Regions from separate parts of the Robertmurraya mesotrionivorans genome, predicted to be linked through region 3. Evidence: predicted binding sites of a transcription regulator. Region 3 holds the regulator's gene; each other region holds the start of a gene.
The links. Region 3 encodes Rex, which represses fermentation and respiration genes when NADH is low (regulators of the CRP and FNR family bind a similar motif). Its sites were predicted from a motif close to TTGTGAAATATTTCACAA; they were not measured.
Positions count from the first base shown of each region.

Region 1 (4,413 bases), on a different contig from region 3:
TTTCAAGTAAATTATCGGATGGTGAATAATGCTTTTGACCAAGGAATTAATTGGTCTAGCATTTGATTTACAGAATCCTCTTGAACTGCCTGTGGTTTAAAGACCGTTCCATTCTCGAAATCAGTGAATAACGATAGGGCTGGATGTACACGAACGTCAGCCACTAATAATTCACCTAAAATGCCTCGTAAATGTTCAGCCGCACGAGCTCCACCTACTGAACCGTAAGAAACGATTCCTGCTGCTTTATTGTTCCACTCTACACGTAGATAGTCTAATGCATTTTTAAGTGCTCCAGTAATAGAGTGATTGTATTCTTGAACAATAAATACGAATCCATCTTGATTAGTGATTATTTCTGACCAAGCAGCAGCTCCTGAAGCATCTGCACCAGCTTCACCAAGTAATGGTAATTTGTAATCAGCAATATCAATAATGGTATAGTTAGCGTCACCACGTTTGTCAGCAATTTCTTTTACCCATGCAGCTACTTGTGGACTTACACGACCTTCTCGAGTAGAACCTAAAATGATCCCAATGTTTAATTTTGTCATTGTTTCTTCCTCCTCTTGTTTTTTTCCAAATAATTTATCTAAAAATCCCATTTCCTACTTTCACCTCCTTATAAGTTCTGAAATACGGATCCTTGCTGTGACATGATGTAGAACTTTTAATAGGCACAGTAATTATTCCTCTATTTCAATTATCTTGATTTCGAGATTTATAATCAAAAAAATAATATTTTCATTTTATTTCGAAACCAAATATCTTTAACTTGAGATAATTCTATTATATGTACGTACTTTTTGTCAACTCATTTGAGTGGTTTTTTTGATACTTTAAAAATTATATAAGGGCTTGTTTCAACATGGGCCATTCAAACGACATAAGGATAAACCAAATGAATGAATGGAAACAGCCTACTTCCTGACAACTTCCTTTGCCCTAATTTTTCTCTAGTTGATCTTATTGACATTACTCCAACCCCCTTAACAATACACAGCATGGCAACCCATACCCTTTTTTCATCTTCAAAGTAAGTAGATAAATAATATTTCTATATTATTTTCTAAAAAACAATCTAAATTTGATATTGGTTTAATCTAATATTTAGATATATAATAAAACCAAGAAAAGAAAACGTTTTCAACAACATTCAAATACATAGTTACTTCTCATATTATAGGGAGGATATAAAATGAGCCAAGTTGAAAGAAATACAAAAGTGCAGAAATTAGTTGAGCTACAAAAATTTAATGAGAAAGAAATTTCCAAAATGACAGATTCACAGATTGAATATTACCACTGGCTCTATTTTGATGATTCAGTTTATGATTATATGTAACTTAAATAGAAGATAGGAAAAGTGGGAAAACATAAATCATTCATGTTTTCCCACTTTTATTTTTATCATTTTAATGAAACGACTGTAATTTAGATTGCTACCACATTCATAAACATATCAATATCATCCGTTGTATTCGTAATGCTTCCTACACCAAAGTTTTCTACCAAGAAGTTTGTTACATTTGGTGAAAGGAATGCTGGTAATGTAGGACCAACATGAATGTTCTTCACACCTAGGTATAGAAGTGATAAGAATACGATGACTGCCTTTTGCTCATACCATGCGATATTATAAGACAATGGAAGGTCATTAATACTTTCCAAGCCAAGGGCATCCTTTAGTTTTAATGCGGTCATGACAAGTGAATAAGAATCATTACATTGACCGGCATCAAGTACTCTTGGAATACCATTGATATCACCCAAATCAAGCTTATTATATCTATATTTAGCACAACCAGCTGTTAGGATGATGGTATCGTTAGAAAGCTCTTCAGCAAACTCTTTATAATACGTTCTACTTTTATGGCGTCCATCACAGCCTGCCATAACAAAGAATCGTTTAATATCTCCATTCTTTATTGCATCGACTACTTGATCAGCCACTTGAGCGACTTGATTATGTGCAAATCCTCCAATAATTTCACCCGTCTCAATTTCAATAGGAGGCTCACATTGTTTCGCATGCTCAATAATCACTGAGAAGTCTTTTGTTCCATCTTCTTTCTCCGGTATATAAGTAACACCTTCTACTCCCGTTGCTCCAGTTGTATACATTCTATCCTTGTAGGTAGCTTTCGGTGGCACAATACAGTTTGTTGTCATTAGAATCGGACCATTAAAGCTTTCAAATTCACGTGTTTGTTCCCACCAAGCATTTCCGTAGTTACCTACAAAGTGATCATATTTTTTAAATGCTGGATAATAATTGGCGACGAGCATTTCACTATGTGTATAAACATCAACACCAGTGCCCTCGGTTTGCTTTAATAATTGTTCAATATCTTTCAAGTCATGTCCGCTTATTAAAATTCCTGGGTTTTTACCAACACCGATGTTTACTTTTGTTACCTCCGGGTGTCCATAAGTGGATGTATTTGCAGTATCTAGTAATTCCATTCCATGAACCCCATACTTTCCAACTTCCATAGAAAGGGCAATCAATTCGTCTAATGTTAACGTATCATCTGTTATCTGAGACAATGTCTTTTGCATAAAAGCATACAGAGAGTCCTCTTTATAGCCTAAATGTGCCGCATGCTGAAGGTATGCAGCCAATCCTTTTAGACCATATGTAATTAATTCTCTTAACGAACGAATATCTTCATCTCTTGTGGCAAGAATGCTTACCTCTTGTGAAGCGGCCTTGTTTTCAAATTCAAGACTAGTCTCACCATACCAGGTAACAAAATCACTTGTATTAGCTAATTGTGAGCCAGCCTTTTCAATCGAGGACTTGATTTCTTCACGAATGTTCAAACCTTCTCTAACCTTATTGTAAAAATCATTCTTATCCCAGTTGGCATTTGTAATCGTCATAAAAAGACTATTTACAATAAACTCATCTACTTTACTATGCTTCAATCCTAGTTCTCTAGCTTCTGTATGAACAATCCCCAGACCCTTTACTACATAAACTAATAAATCTTGCATATTCGCTAAATCATCTTTTTTTCCACAAATACCGGCAATCGTACAGCCTGTTCCATTTGCTGTTTCTTGACATTGATAACAAAACATACTCATTTATATTTCCCCCTACCCTCTAATCATTAGGTGATCTTACATTTTCATTCAATAATGATTTCACTTTAACAACGATAAGAAAAAGTAGGTGTGATATAGCTCACAGTTAAGACATATTTCACTTGATTGTCAAATTTGTAGGGAGAAAATCAAAGATCACTTGCTTTTTCTAAGACACAGCAATCGAAAAAAGTTGTGATCTTTAAGATTGAAACACTATTAAACTTACAGCAGTTAGACATACAAAATAAAAAGAAAAAAACTAGGGAGTAATCTCCTAGTTTTCATCCATACGCTATTTTACTATTTCTTTATGAGAGTTTTCCTTTATTAACGGTAGCTTTTCCGAACTACTCATATACTTATAAAGTACCGCCGCTGCAACAGCACCCATGATTGGACCAATTACATAAACAGGGAATTGAATCCAGTTGATATTACCGCCGAGTAAACTATCTACAACATATGGTCCGAAGGTTCTTGCGGGATTAAATGATGCTCCCGTAGAACCGGCGGTCATCATGATGATCCCTCCAACCGTTAAACCAATAACAAGCCCACCCCAATCCTTTGGGGCCCTGGAGTCTACTGCAACTGCCATAATGACGAACATAAGGATAAACGCTGCAATGGCTTCGATAAATATCCCCTGAATATATCCGGTAGATGGTGCAAGTACAGTAGCTCCTAAATTACCTAACAAGACTCCTTCCATGCCTAAAACGCTTACAATTCCAAACGCCCCAATGGTACCACCCACACATTGTGCAAGTAGATAGGGTCCTACCTCTTTCCATGGAAAATGACCTGTTGAAGCTAGTGCGATTGTAACAGCTGGGTTAATGTGACAACCCGTTAATCTTCCTATTGAATAGATCATTGCCATAACAATAATCGCGAAGGCAAAGCTTATAACTCCAATATCAGCCAATGTTGTAGACTCGTTGTTATTAGCCGTAATCATTCCATTGAAAGCGGCTGTACCTGGACCAATAAGAACTAATAAAGCAGTACCGATACCTTCACCAAAACATCGTTTGAACAGGCTGGGTGTCTCCATTAGCAGCCACCATTATTTCACAAGTCCATGAGGATCAATTACATATTTTCTTGAAGCCCCTTTATCAAACTCTGCATAGCCCCTTGGCGCTTCATCTAAGGATATAACTGTTGCATTAACAGCTTTTGCAATCTGTGCTTTTCCACTTAAGATCGCTTGCATTAAGTCACGGTGGTATTGCATGACTGGTGTTTGACCTGTAACGAACGTATGTGCTTTCGCCCACCCTAATCCTAAACGAACTCTCAATGTACCGATTT
Region 1 covers NZ_JBPCCH010000002.1:427,928-432,340, forward strand. The annotation lists gene ACRX5O_RS06155 (NADPH-dependent FMN reductase) at 12-605, opposite strand; gene ACRX5O_RS06160 (BH0509 family protein) at 1,199-1,345, shown strand; gene hcp (hydroxylamine reductase) at 1,435-3,087, opposite strand; gene ACRX5O_RS06170 (MIP/aquaporin family protein) at 3,389-4,153, opposite strand; gene fdhA (formaldehyde dehydrogenase, glutathione-independent) at 4,166-4,413, opposite strand, start outside.
Region 1: the regulator Rex is predicted to act here: its motif matches at 3,182-3,199, upstream of hcp (hydroxylamine reductase).

Region 2 (4,413 bases), on a different contig from region 3:
TCTTGCGATTTCAGCATAACGCTGGTCAGCAATGAAGTTCTCGTATTTAGGGAATGCAGCAAACTTTGTTGGCTTTGTTGCATTATAACGAATAACGTGTGGCATTAAGATTGTGTTAGAACGTCCGTGAGCGATGTGGAATTCTGCACCAAGCTTATGTGCCAAGCTGTGGTTAATCCCAAGGAATGCATTGGCAAATGCCATACCAGCAATTGTAGAAGCATTATGCATTTTTTCACGTGCTACTGCATCGCTGCCATCACGGTATGCTCTTGGTAGGTATTCAAATACTAGCTGGATTGCTTTCATAGCCAAACCATCAGTGTAATCGTTAGCCATAATAGATACATAAGCTTCGAATGCGTGAGTTAATACGTCCATACCAGTATCAGCAGTAATGACCTTAGGAACAGTCATAACAAACTGTGGATCGATGATCGCTACATCTGGAGTTAACTCATAATCAGCTAATGGATACTTAATGTTGTTTACTTTGTCTGTGATAACAGAGAAAGATGTTACCTCAGAACCAGTTCCAGATGTTGTTGGAATCGCAACAAACTGAGTTTTTTCGCCAAGCTTAGGATATTTCACCACACGCTTACGAATATCTAAGAATTTTTGTTTTAATCCAAAGAAGTCTGCATCTGGGTGTTCGTAGAATAACCACATACCTTTTGCAGCATCCATTGCAGAACCACCACCAAGTGCAATAATGACATCTGGTTGGAATGCTGCCATAGCTTCTGCACCAGCCATAACTGTGTCGATAGATGGATCTGGCTCAACTGCTGAAAATACTTCAACATGAACAAGATTTGGACGCTGACGAAGGTAACGAGTCACGATGTCAACATATCCTAGTTTTACCATTCCAGGGTCAGTAACGATAAATGCTCTTGAAACATTGGGCATTTTAGCTAGGTATTGAGTAGAATTTTTCTCGAAATAGATTTTAGGTGGGACCTTAAACCATTGCATATTATTATTCCTCTTCGCTAACTTTTTAATATTTACAAGATGGATAGCTCCTACGTTTTGAGATACAGAGTTTCCACCAAATGTACCGCAACCAAGTGTTAATGATGGCATAAATGCGTTATAGATGTCGCCAATTGCACCTTGTGAAGAAGGAGCATTAACGATGATACGACCAGCCTTCATACGAAGTCCAAATTCCTTCATTACTTCTTCATTTGTTGAGTGAAGAACAGCTGAGTGACCAAGTCCACCGAATTCAAGCATTTCTTCAGCACGTGTTAAACCTTCTTCTAAGCTGTTCACCTTGAAGCAAGCAAGAACTGGGCTTAGTTTTTCACGAGAAAGTGGAGATTCAGGTCCAACTGTCTTAAGTTCAGCAATAAGAATCTTTGTATCTTCAGGAACTTCAACTCCAGCAAGCTGTGCAATTTTAGCAGCAGGCATCCCTACGATAGTTGGGTTAACTGCACAAGTATTTTCATTAATAACCAATGCCTCAACCTTTTTCTTTTCTGCATCGTTTAGGAAGTAGCACTTATTAGAAATTAGTTCTTTCTTCACTTCATTGTAGATTTCTTTATCGATAATAACAGCTTGTTCAGATGCACAAATCATACCATTATCGAATGTTTTAGATAAGATTAAGTCGTTTACTGCACGCTTAATTTTTGCTGACTTTTCGATATAACAAGGAACGTTACCAGCACCAACACCTAGAGCAGGCTTACCAGAGCTATAAGCTGATTTAACCATTCCAGGTCCACCAGTTGCTAGAATAAGTGAAATTCCAGGGTGCTTCATTAATGCTTGAGTAGCTGCTACAGATGGCTTTTCAACCCACTGGATACAGTTTTCAGGAGCACCAGCTTTAATCGCTGCATCACGTACGACACGCGCTGCTTCACTGCTACATTTTTGTGCAGATGGATGGAAAGCAAAGATGATTGGGTTTCTTGTTTTGATAGCAATTAATGATTTGAACATTGTAGTTGATGTTGGGTTGGTTACAGGTGTTACCCCAGCAACCACTCCAACTGGATCAGCGATTGTATAAACACCTTCATATTGGTTGTCATCGATAATTCCAACTGTTTTGTTATTCTTAATATTGTTGTAAACATATTCTGTTGCAAATATGTTTTTGATCATTTTATCTTCAAAAACTCCGCGGCCTGTTTCTTCTACCGCTAGTTTCGCTAAAGGCATATGTTGGTCAAGTCCAGCAAGAGCCATTTCTTTTACAATGTCATCAATCATTTCTTGTGTAAAACCTTGGAATTCTTTCAACGCTTTTTGACCTTTTGCAACTAACTCATCAATCATTTTTGCTACTTCTTGATTTTCAGCTAGTACTTTTTCTTCAACTGCCATGTTAAAGACCTCCGTTTAAACAATTTAGTTTGTGAAACATTTCACATTCATTAATAAAAAAATATGAACTTGAAGTATTGCAAGATGTATAGGTAAACGCCTGAATGGACGTTACGCGCAAACTGGATTTCTAGGGATCTTCTCGAAAGAAATATCTGAAATATATTTAGAACAGCTCTTTACGATGACTACGTAGTTAACTGTCCAAATGAATGCTGGAATGCTTTCATTTTCTTTAAACATCATTGACTCGAATTCATCTTCAATAACTTCCTCAAAAACTTCTAGTGTATAAGTCTCAGTGTCTGTAGAAAAGTTCTTCCATTCGCATACCATCATGTTTATCACCCCTAATGTTTTTCTTGAATTAAATATAACATATAAAAACAATAATAGTTTGTGAAATATTGAACAAAGTATGAACAATGATTTTATCCTTACAACGATAAAAAAAGACTGTATTTACAGGGATTCTTAGTGAGGGTTTATAAAATACTCACCATTTATTGAAAACGCTTACAATAAAAATGGTATATTGATATAATTTTATTTGAATGAGGTTTTTGTTAAAAAAGAAAGTCAGCGACATATGTCACTGACTTTCTCTTCTATTAATATTATTCTCCTAAGTAAGCGGTCAACATCCAAATATGTGTATCAAGTGATTCGATGAGTCCTGTTGCCATATCGTTAGTGATGATGTCATGGTTTTCTTCAGCTAGATTAGCTAATGATGCAAGTTCATCCTTCATTTGTTTGTAGTCTGCAACGAGAGCAGCAACCATTTCGCTAGCTTTTGTTTCATTATTCGTCTCAACGAGAGTAGCTGTTTCTAAATATTCCTTCATGGTAGCAACTGGCTGACCACCGATGGCTAATAATCGTTCTGCCAATTGATCGACTACTAAACCAGCTTCATTATATAATTCCTCAAACTTTGCATGTAGGGTAAAGAATAAAGGACCTTTCACGTACCAGTGGAAACGGTGAAGCTTCGTGTATAAAACATTCCAGTTTGCGATTTGTTGATTTAATTGAGCTTGTAATTTCATATTAAAAAATCCTCCTCAGTTACTTTATAAATAAATTATAACATGTATTAAATTATAATCAATATTAAATTATAATAATTATAATTAATTTTAAGTGAGTAAGTGGTGTATCGTTCAAAAGAAATGAAAAAAAGTATAGAGAGTCAATTGATCTTTCTATACCTTAAGTAAATATTTAATTGGCCTCTAATTGTTTATTTAAGAAATTACGAAATATACCTTTCTTATCATTTGCTAACTGTATATAATCCCCTTTTTGTACAATTTTCCCTCTATCTAATACGATTACTTGATCAGCATTGTGGATAGTAGACAGCCGGTGGGCAATGACGATGATTGTTATTTTTCCCTTCAGTCGTTCTAATGCCATTTGAATTTTCGACTCATTATCAGTATCTAAGGAGCTTGTTGCTTCGTCAAGAATTAGAATAGAAGGGTTTCGTAATATAGCTCTAGCTAATACAATACGTTGTCTTTCTCCACCCGATAATCGTATTCCTCTATCACCAATTGGTGTATCCAACCCATTTGGAAGTTCTTTTACAAAATCAGCTGCTGCAGCAAACTCTAGTGCTGCCCACAAATGTTCCTCAGTTGCTGTTGGATTCATTAAAAGAAGGTTTTGTCTAATACTAGCGTTAAAAAGGAAAGGGTCCTGAGGGACAAAGCTAATGGTTTTTCTTAAAGCGAGCACTTTATCATCTGATAAAGAAACCCCGTCTATTAATAATTCACCAGTTTCTGGACGATGTAATCCCATTAAAATATCAACTAAAGTACTCTTGCCAGCACCTGAGTGCCCAACAATAGCGGTCATACGATTTGCTGGAATTTGTAAATTAATATCCTGAAGTGCATATGACGTACTGTCGTAAGTGTATTTAAAATATACGTTTTTACATTCAAGCATGTTATTCATATAAAGTATGTCTTCATGATCATTTAATTGTTCCATAGAATTTCTAGTTTCATTTTGTAATGCTAATAGAATCTTAAATGCTGGAACCGT
Region 2 covers NZ_JBPCCH010000014.1:21,304-25,716, reverse strand. The annotation lists gene adhE (bifunctional acetaldehyde-CoA/alcohol dehydrogenase) at 1-2,352, opposite strand, end outside; gene ACRX5O_RS18385 (hypothetical protein) at 2,464-2,691, opposite strand; gene ACRX5O_RS18380 (Dps family protein) at 2,970-3,404, opposite strand; gene ACRX5O_RS18375 (ABC transporter ATP-binding protein) at 3,580-4,413, opposite strand, start outside.
Region 2: the regulator Rex is predicted to act here: its motif matches at 2,382-2,399, upstream of adhE (bifunctional acetaldehyde-CoA/alcohol dehydrogenase).

Region 3 (4,413 bases):
GAGCGATAGAAGCTTTGTTTTCGATTGGCTTTGAAATCGCACGTAGCTCTTCAACCGCTACTGCTACAGCCTTATCCATCCCTTTACGGATACCCATTGGGTTAGCTCCAGCTGTTACGTTCTTTAAGCCTTCACGAATCATCGCTTGTGCAAGAACAGTTGCAGTTGTCGTACCGTCACCAGCAACATCATTTGTTTTGCTAGCTACTTCAGCAACAAGCTTAGCACCCATGTTTTCGAATGCATCTTCAAGTTCGATTTCTTTTGCAATTGTTACACCATCGTTTGTAATAAGTGGTGAACCGAATTTCTTTTCAAGAACCACGTTACGTCCCTTTGGTCCTAATGTTACTTTTACAGCATTTGCAAGTGCATCTACCCCACGAAGCATCGAGCGACGTGCGTCTTCACTAAACTTAATTTCTTTAGCCATTGTAAAATACCCTCCTCGAGTTTTTTCAATCTATTCTGTCTTCGTTTAGTTTTTAAATTATGAAAGTTCTACTCTTATCCAAGAATAGCTAGAATATCGTTTTCACGTAGAATTAAGTACTCTTTTCCTTGGTACTTAACTTCTGTGCCAGCGTATTTTGAGAAGATAATGCGGTCGTCCACAGAAACTTCAAGAGCTACACGCTCACCGCTTTCAAGTACGCGGCCAGTGCCGACAGCAACTACTTTGCCTTCTTGAGGCTTCTCTTTAGCAGAGTCTGGTAGTACAATACCGCTTGCCGTTTTTTCTTCCGTTTCAACTAGCTCAATTACAATGCGATCACCTAGTGGCTTTAACAAGTGAAACAACCTCCTCAAATATATGTAAGATTTAATTATTAGCACTCACTTAACTAGAGTGCTAACACAACTATTATATTAATGAATCTCTTCATTTTTTGCAAGCGAGAAACCGCTTTTTTTTATAATTTTTTTGTAAAAGTCCTCCCATAACTTGTTAATTATACAACCTTACTAAGTATGTACTTTTCCACCTATTCTATCCATATAATGCTAAAATACGGACAATAATTCTTCTTATTTGATACAACCTGATGTTTACGAGTAGAATAACTATATTGGATTGAAAAGGAGACTTGTTTTGAAACGTGAATATTGGATTATATTAATTGCTTATATTGCTATGCAGCTTTCAAGCTTTATTGGTGTCCCTATAACCTCTCTCGTACTAGAAATGATTGGTTTTGAAACAAACTCTCAAGGGTTTGCAGGTGTCACTTGGCTTGTTATCAGCTTTTCGATCACACTTGTCATTGTCCTGCTGTTGTTGCGTGAAGAGATGGTAAACGCAAATGAAGTAAGAAACGGAGCAAGCTTAGGTCGGTCGATCCTCTGGTCCATCACAGGTGTCTTTCTTGCCCTATTTGCCCAAGCCTTTGCTGCAAATATTGAACGTTGGATTGGTATTGAGGTAGGATCTGATAATACACAGCAGATTTTACGTATCATTGAATCTTTTCCTATTATGATTGTCGTTAGCTCGGTTATTGGTCCTATATTAGAAGAAATTGTCTTTCGTAAGATCATTTTTGGGGCTTTTTATAAGCGTTTTAACTTTTTCCTATCTGCCTTGCTTAGCTCCGTCATTTTTTCTTTTGCCCATATGGAGCCTGAGCACACCCTACTTTATTCCGCGATGGGATTCACCTTTGCGTATTTATACGTAAAAACCAATCGTATTCTCGTTCCGATCGTTGCTCACGTATCAATGAATACGTTCGTTGTTCTTGTGCAATCCGTATATAGGGAAGACTTAGAAAAATTAATCAAACAAGCAGAACAAATGCAAAGCTTTATTGGAGGATTCTTCTTATGAGACAGTCACCTTTATTCTCAGGTATTATATACATCATCTTAGGTGCTCTGTTCACAGTGTTTGCGATACAGGACTTACAGCAAAATGGAGAGTGGGGCTTTTTTACCTACCTGCTAGTCTTGCTAGCTACATTTGATATTGGTTCAGGCATTCGGATGATTCTTTTACATTTTAAAATCAAAGAGATGAAGAAACAGCAAAAGAAATAGCCGCTCCAATAAGGGGCGGCTTGTTGTTTATTCCTCTACCATTTCTTCATCCACTGAATAGTGCTTTAAAAAGTACACAAGTGACTGTAACTCAATAGCGAGATCAATATGATGAACCCTGATCGATGATGGAACCGTTAATCGGGCCGGTGTAAAGTTTAAAATTCCTCTCACCGTTCCTTGAACCATTCGATCGGTAATGGATTGTGCAACCGTTGCTGGAACGGTTAATATCGCTACTTGAATATCTTCTCTTTCAATAACCTCTTCTAAATCATCCATATGATAGACAGGCACTTCTCCAATTTTTGTGCCTACCTTTTCTTCTACTACGTCAAATGCAACAGCAATTTTTGTATTATTATTTTTTAAGAAATTATAATTTAAAAAGGCTGTCCCTAAATTCCCCACCCCGATTAACGCTACCTTCGTTAACTCATCTTGGTCGAGTGTTTTACGGAAAAAGGATAATAGATAGTTTACATTGTAACCGTATCCCTTTTTGCCTAACGCTCCAAAGTATGAAAAATCTCTTCGGATCGTTGCAGAATCGACCTTCACCGCCTCACTTAGTTCAGCCGATGAAACTCGTTGCTTTCCTGATGAGTGTAAACTATTTAAAAAGCGATAATACAATGGTAGTCTTTTCGCCGTTGCTTGTGGGATTTTCATGGATTCATTACTCATCGTTCTTCCCCTACCTTCTATCTTTAACTAATATAGTTTCTCTTCTCTTTTAAAGTCACCGTTTTTACCACCCGTTTTTTCAACAAGGTATGTTTTCCCGATAACCATTCCTTTATCTACTGCTTTACACATATCATAAACGGTAAGCGCACAAACAGAAGCGGCTGTTAACGCTTCCATTTCTACACCCGTATTCCCTTTTGTCTTTACACTAGCAGAAATATGTAGAGTATGGCAATGGTTATCTGATTCCCAATCAAAAGAAATATCGACACCGGTAAGTGGAATAGGATGACACATTGGAATAATATCCCATGTTTTTTTACTAGCCATAACCGCTGCAACCTGTGCCACTGCTAGCACATCACCTTTTTTCATTTGGTTATGTGTGATACGATCATATATCTCTTGATTGACTGTGATACTAGAATGGGCAATGGCCGTCCGTACTGTTTCGGGCTTATCACTCACATCTACCATTTTCGCTCTGCCTTCTTTATTAAAATGAGTGAACTCTGACATCTATTATACACCTCTTTCAAAATCATACACTATTTTCCTCGTTCTGTATGAAAACATTGTAACATACTTCACAACTCATATCATTGCTCATCCGTATTGAATGCGATACACTAACCGTAGAAGTATAGAGGTGAAATCAATGATACTACTACAAGTGAACCAGCTTTCCAAGTCTTATGGAGCTGACCTTATTTTATCGAATATAAAACTAGAAGTTCAAACAAGAGACCGTATTGCCTTAGTAGGTCGAAATGGGGCTGGAAAATCTACTTTACTCAAGATTATTGCCGGCCATCTTTCCTATGAATCAGGAGATTTAATCAAACCCAAACATGTAACGATCGGGTATTTGGCTCAGAATACAGGTCTTGTCTCCGGATTATCCATTTGGGAAGAAATGCTTACCGTTTTTGAACATGTCATGAACCAAGAGAAAGAGCTTCGTAAGCTTGAGGAAAAAATGGCTGATCCTACCGTATTTGAAGATGCTGCTTTGTACGAGCGGACAATAAAAGAATATGACCATCTCCAAAATGAATTTAAGGAGAATGGGGGGTATCAGTACGAGTCTGATATACGCTCTGTCCTACATGGATTAAATTTCCACTCATTTGATTACTCTACGAAAATTGATAGCTTGAGTGGTGGCCAGAAAACTCGTTTAGCTCTTGCGAAGTTGTTATTAACGAAACCTGATATTCTTATATTGGACGAACCTACCAACCATCTAGATATTGATACTTTGTCTTGGCTAGAGCAATATCTTACTGGCTACACTGGTGCCATCTTAATTGTATCCCACGATCGCTACTTTTTAGACAAAGTGGTCAATCAAGTGTACGAAATCTCTAGGAATCAAATCAGCAAATTCTCAGGAAACTACAGTTCTTATCTTGAACAAAAAGCCGAAAACTACGAGCGTGATCTAAAGCAATACGAAAAACAGCAAGATGAAATAGCCAAGCTACAGGACTTTATTCAAAAGAATCTTGCTCGTGCATCGACCACAAAGCGGGCCCAAAGTAGAAGGAAGAAGCTTGAGAGAATGCAAGTAATGGACAAACCTCTTGGAGATGAGAAGTCCGCCTCCTTCGGGTTTGATATTGAAAAGCAAAGTGGTAATGAGGTGTTAAATGTTCATTCCCTATCAGTTGGCTATCATGATGA
Region 3 covers NZ_JBPCCH010000016.1:5,610-10,022, reverse strand. The annotation lists gene groL (chaperonin GroEL) at 1-433, opposite strand, end outside; gene groES (co-chaperone GroES) at 508-792, opposite strand; gene ACRX5O_RS19215 (CPBP family intramembrane glutamic endopeptidase) at 1,094-1,828, shown strand; gene ACRX5O_RS19210 (YdiK family protein) at 1,825-2,037, shown strand; gene ACRX5O_RS19205 (redox-sensing transcriptional repressor Rex) at 2,065-2,724, opposite strand; gene moaC (cyclic pyranopterin monophosphate synthase MoaC) at 2,752-3,246, opposite strand; gene ACRX5O_RS19195 (ABC-F family ATP-binding cassette domain-containing protein) at 3,386-4,413, shown strand, end outside.

Region 4 (4,413 bases), on a different contig from region 3:
GACATAGTAGTCATAGAGTTTCTATACGTTTCGTGCTTTTTAAGCTTTTTCATGAAACGCTCAACTAAATCAACAGCGATGCTGTCCACACGATCATCATTGTTTCCGTATTTAGGGAAGTCGCCTTCAATTTCAAAGTCAACAGAAATACCGTTTTCATCACGAATTGGACGAACTTGAGCGTATTTAATCGCACTTAATGAGTCAGCAACAACACTTAGTCCAGCAATACCTGTTGCCATTGTACGAAGAATATTTGTATCGTGAAGAGCCATCTCAATTCTTTCGTAGCTGTACTTATCATGCATGTAGTGGATGATGTTTAGTGTATTAATGTAAAGACCAGCTAACCAATCCATTGTAGAATCAAATTTCGCCATAACTTCTTCATAGTCTAGGACTTCAGAAGTGATAGGGGAGAACTCTGGTGCTACTTGTAGTTTATGTTTTTCGTCTTTACCACCATTAATTGCATATAGAAGTGCTTTTGCAAGGTTTGCACGAGCACCGAAGAACTGCATTTGCTTACCAATTTCCATTGCAGACACACAGCATGCAATTCCGTAATCGTCTCCCCATTCTGGGCGCATAATATCGTCGTTTTCATATTGAATTGAACTTGTTTCGATTGACATTTTCGCACAGAACTTTTTGAAGCCTTCTGGAAGGCGAGTAGACCAAAGTACTGTTAGGTTTGGTTCTGGTGCCGGTCCTAGGTTAGTAAGAGTATGCAAGAAACGGAAAGAGTTTTTCGTTACTAATGCACGTCCGTCATTTGCAACACCACCGATTGACTCCGTTACCCAAGTTGGGTCTCCACTAAATAGTTCGTTATAATCAGGAGTACGAGCAAATTTTACTAGACGAAGCTTCATAACGAAATGGTCAACTAATTCTTGTGCTTCTTGCTCAGTAAGTACACCGTTTTCTAAATCTCTTTCAATATAAATATCTAAGAAAGTTGAAACGCGTCCAAGACTCATTGCTGCTCCGTTTTGTTCTTTAATAGCTGCCAAGTATCCGAAGTATAACCATTGGAAAGCTTCAGTTGCTGTGGTAGCCGGTTTAGAAATATCAAATCCATAGCTTGCAGCTAATTTCTTTAATTCGTTAAGGGCACGAACTTGCTCTGACAATTCTTCACGAAGCTGGATAACAGATTCCTTCATTACTGGAGTTGTGCCAGCAAGATCTTTTTTCTTTTCTTGAATCAAGAAGTCTACACCATATAAAGCAATGCGTCGGTAGTCACCGATAATCCGACCACGTCCGTATGCATCCGGTAAACCAGTAATGATACCAACCTTACGTGCCATTTTCATTTCATCAGTATAAGCATCGAATACACCTTGGTTATGTGTTTTACGGTAGTCAGTAAAGATTTTTTCAACGTCTTTATTTAATTCAAAACCGTAAGATTCACAAGACTGTTGTGCCATGCGAATTCCGCCATAAGGCTGTAAAGAGCGTTTGAACGGTTTGTCGGTTTGAACACCAACAACTTTTTCTAAATCTTGATTTAAATACCCTGCACCGTGAGAAACAATAGAAGAAACGATTTCAGTGTCCATATCAAGAACGCCACCGTTTTCTCTTTCTTGTTTTGTTAAATCCATTACTTGATCCCATAATTTTGTTGTTGCCTCAGTAGGGCCTGCGAGGAAGGAATCATTTCCTTCGTACGTTTTAAAGTTTCTTAGAATAAAGTCTCTAACGTTTACTTCTTTTCTCCAAGTACCTTCTGAAAAGCCTTTCCACTGTTCCATTTGAGTCCACCTCTTAGTAAATGTTTATATAACAGATGATACAAATACATCATACTTGAAGTATAACAGATAATTAGTGAAATACATCACATAATCTAGGTGACATTTTGACAATGTTATGAACATTAGGTTTGTCAGTGGTTCGTTATGTGACGGAATGGTGAAAAAAGAAAACTGTACTATAATGATTCGGTAAAAAATGAAATCTGTTATACAAAAAGTTATTATTAATAACACTATTGTAACGTGATAAATATCTTCGTGGTCAATTAGGTTATGTAGATATTTTGACAGTTTGATCGAGGCATATAAAAACGATTGTGCGTGTTACACACAATCGTCTACAAGTGTTAATTAACAACAATATAGGCCGTCATTGGTCCATTTGAATCTGAATCATGGTGGGTTAAGCAAACCAATCGATAGACACCCTTCTTTTGAAACTGGAGATCTAGTTCGGTTTCTTCTCCTTGAAGAATTTTACCGCTAATGTTTGTACCCTCAATTATAAACGGATGATTAGCACCGTTTATTCCCATAATCTTTAATTTTACCTTCTCACCCTTTTGAAGAAAGATGGTGCCAGGGTCAAAGCGATACGCTTCGATTTCTTTTCCATCTTTAGTTGTCGCTTCAAACTCGCCAGTGACTAAATGAATCTCTCTCGTAGAATCATTGACCGATGTTTGAACGACTGTTTCGCTGCCCATGTTTAAATAAATCCAAAGGGAGGCGGAGAAAACCAAACCTAACAGAAGAAGTGAAAAAATAATAGAACGTTTTTTGACGACTAGAAACTGCATCGTACCCCTCCAAAAAATTTATTTCTACTAATTTATATGCATCAAGGTAATGGAAACTTGTCTATACTTTTTCTATGAATGTAAATTTACGACCTTAGTATCGGTTTTTCGTTATAAAGCACGAAATATTACCTAGTTTTTCAATTTCGTAACAAATGTATAATTTATACGTTTACATGTTATTTTTTTGGTACAATCGAAAAAGACTGAATTCAAACAAGGTGTGTGCATACAGTGATAAAAAAACTATCTTTTATTTTTCTATCTATCCTTGCATTAAGTGCAAATCAAGTGTTTGCTGAGCAAATGGACGAGCTGTCCATAATAAGCGATTCGGTAATATTAATGGACTCACAATCCAATGCGGTCCTTTACTCAAAAAATGAGCATGAACGTATGTATCCTGCTAGTTTAACAAAAATTGCAACTGCCATTTACGCAATTCAAACTGTAAAAGTAGATGAAGTGGTAAAAGTAAGTAGTGAAGCTATTGAAGTTGAGGGAACTAAAGTATATTTAAATGAGGGAGAAGAAGTTACTTTAAAGAAATTGATTCAAGGTATGCTTATTAACTCAGGAAATGATGCAGCTGCTGCCATTGCCCTTCATATTGACGGTAGCATGGAGACATACGAAAAAAATATCAATGAATTTTTAAAAAATGAGGTTGGAGTTAAGGATACTCATTTTACGAATCCGCATGGACTCTTTGATGAAAACCACTATACAACAGCGTATGATTTAGGTCTAATCACGAATTACGCACTAAAAAATGAAACATTTAAAGAAATTTTCGGAACAAAAGATTTGGCTTGGGATGGTCAATCATGGGATACGACTTTGTTTACACATCATTTACTCTTGAAGGGAGAAATTCCATTCGAAGGTATTACAGGTGGAAAGACTGGTTTTGTCAATGAATCAAGGCAAACGTTAGCAACGACTGCTTCTAATGGTCAAATTGGGTTAACAGTCATTGGTTTAGGAGCTACGTATAAACGTGATATTTATAATGATACAATTAATTTGTTAAGCTTTGGATTTTCTAACTATAAAACTTCAACTATTCCTGTGAATACAACATTTGAAAGTGAAAAGGATAAGTTTGTTGTGACGGATCCGTTATATATAACAGAACCTCTTACTGGTTCTGCTGTAGTGGATGTAACAAAAGAGGGAGATTTAGCTGTATTTGATTCCTCGAATAAAGAGATCCAAACGATCTCTTTAGCTAAATATAAACTCAAAACAGCAACAGAGAGCGAATCTATCATAGGAGAAACCACATCGAGTGATACTACACCTATTATGATGAAAGCCATATCAATTGGATTAGGATTTGCGTTAATTGGAGCATTCGTAGGAATGTGGAAAAAACGAATATTGAATGGATGAAAAATAGCCATGAGTATGCTCATGGCTATTTTATATGGCTTGATAGATAAAGCATAATATACGATAAAAAGATCATCAGAAGGACCCAGGACCAAGCGAGACTACTATTACCAGACTCAAAGGCAACATATATGGCTGTTGGAAGGGTTTGGGTTTTTCCAGGTATGTTTCCAGCGAACATGAGTGTTGCTCCAAATTCCCCAAGAGCACGGGCAAACGCAAGGATAGAACCAGAAACAATTGCCTTTATACTCAACGGAAGAGCGATAAATAAAAAAACCTTCCATTCCCCAGCGCCGTCAACTCTTGCTGCATCCTCTATTTCACTATCTACCGATAAAAAACCGGTCTTACATGATTGATACATAAGAGGGAAGGCAACAACTGTTGAAGCGATTACTGCTGCCCACCAGGTAAACATAACGGGTTGCTTAAAAATTTGTTCAATG
Region 4 covers NZ_JBPCCH010000005.1:121,087-125,499, forward strand. The annotation lists gene pflB (formate C-acetyltransferase) at 1-1,766, opposite strand, end outside; gene ACRX5O_RS10955 (cupredoxin domain-containing protein) at 2,117-2,569, opposite strand; gene ACRX5O_RS10960 (D-alanyl-D-alanine carboxypeptidase family protein) at 2,804-3,964, shown strand; gene modB (molybdate ABC transporter permease subunit) at 3,990-4,413, opposite strand, start outside.
Region 4: the regulator Rex is predicted to act here: its motif matches at 1,841-1,858, upstream of pflB (formate C-acetyltransferase).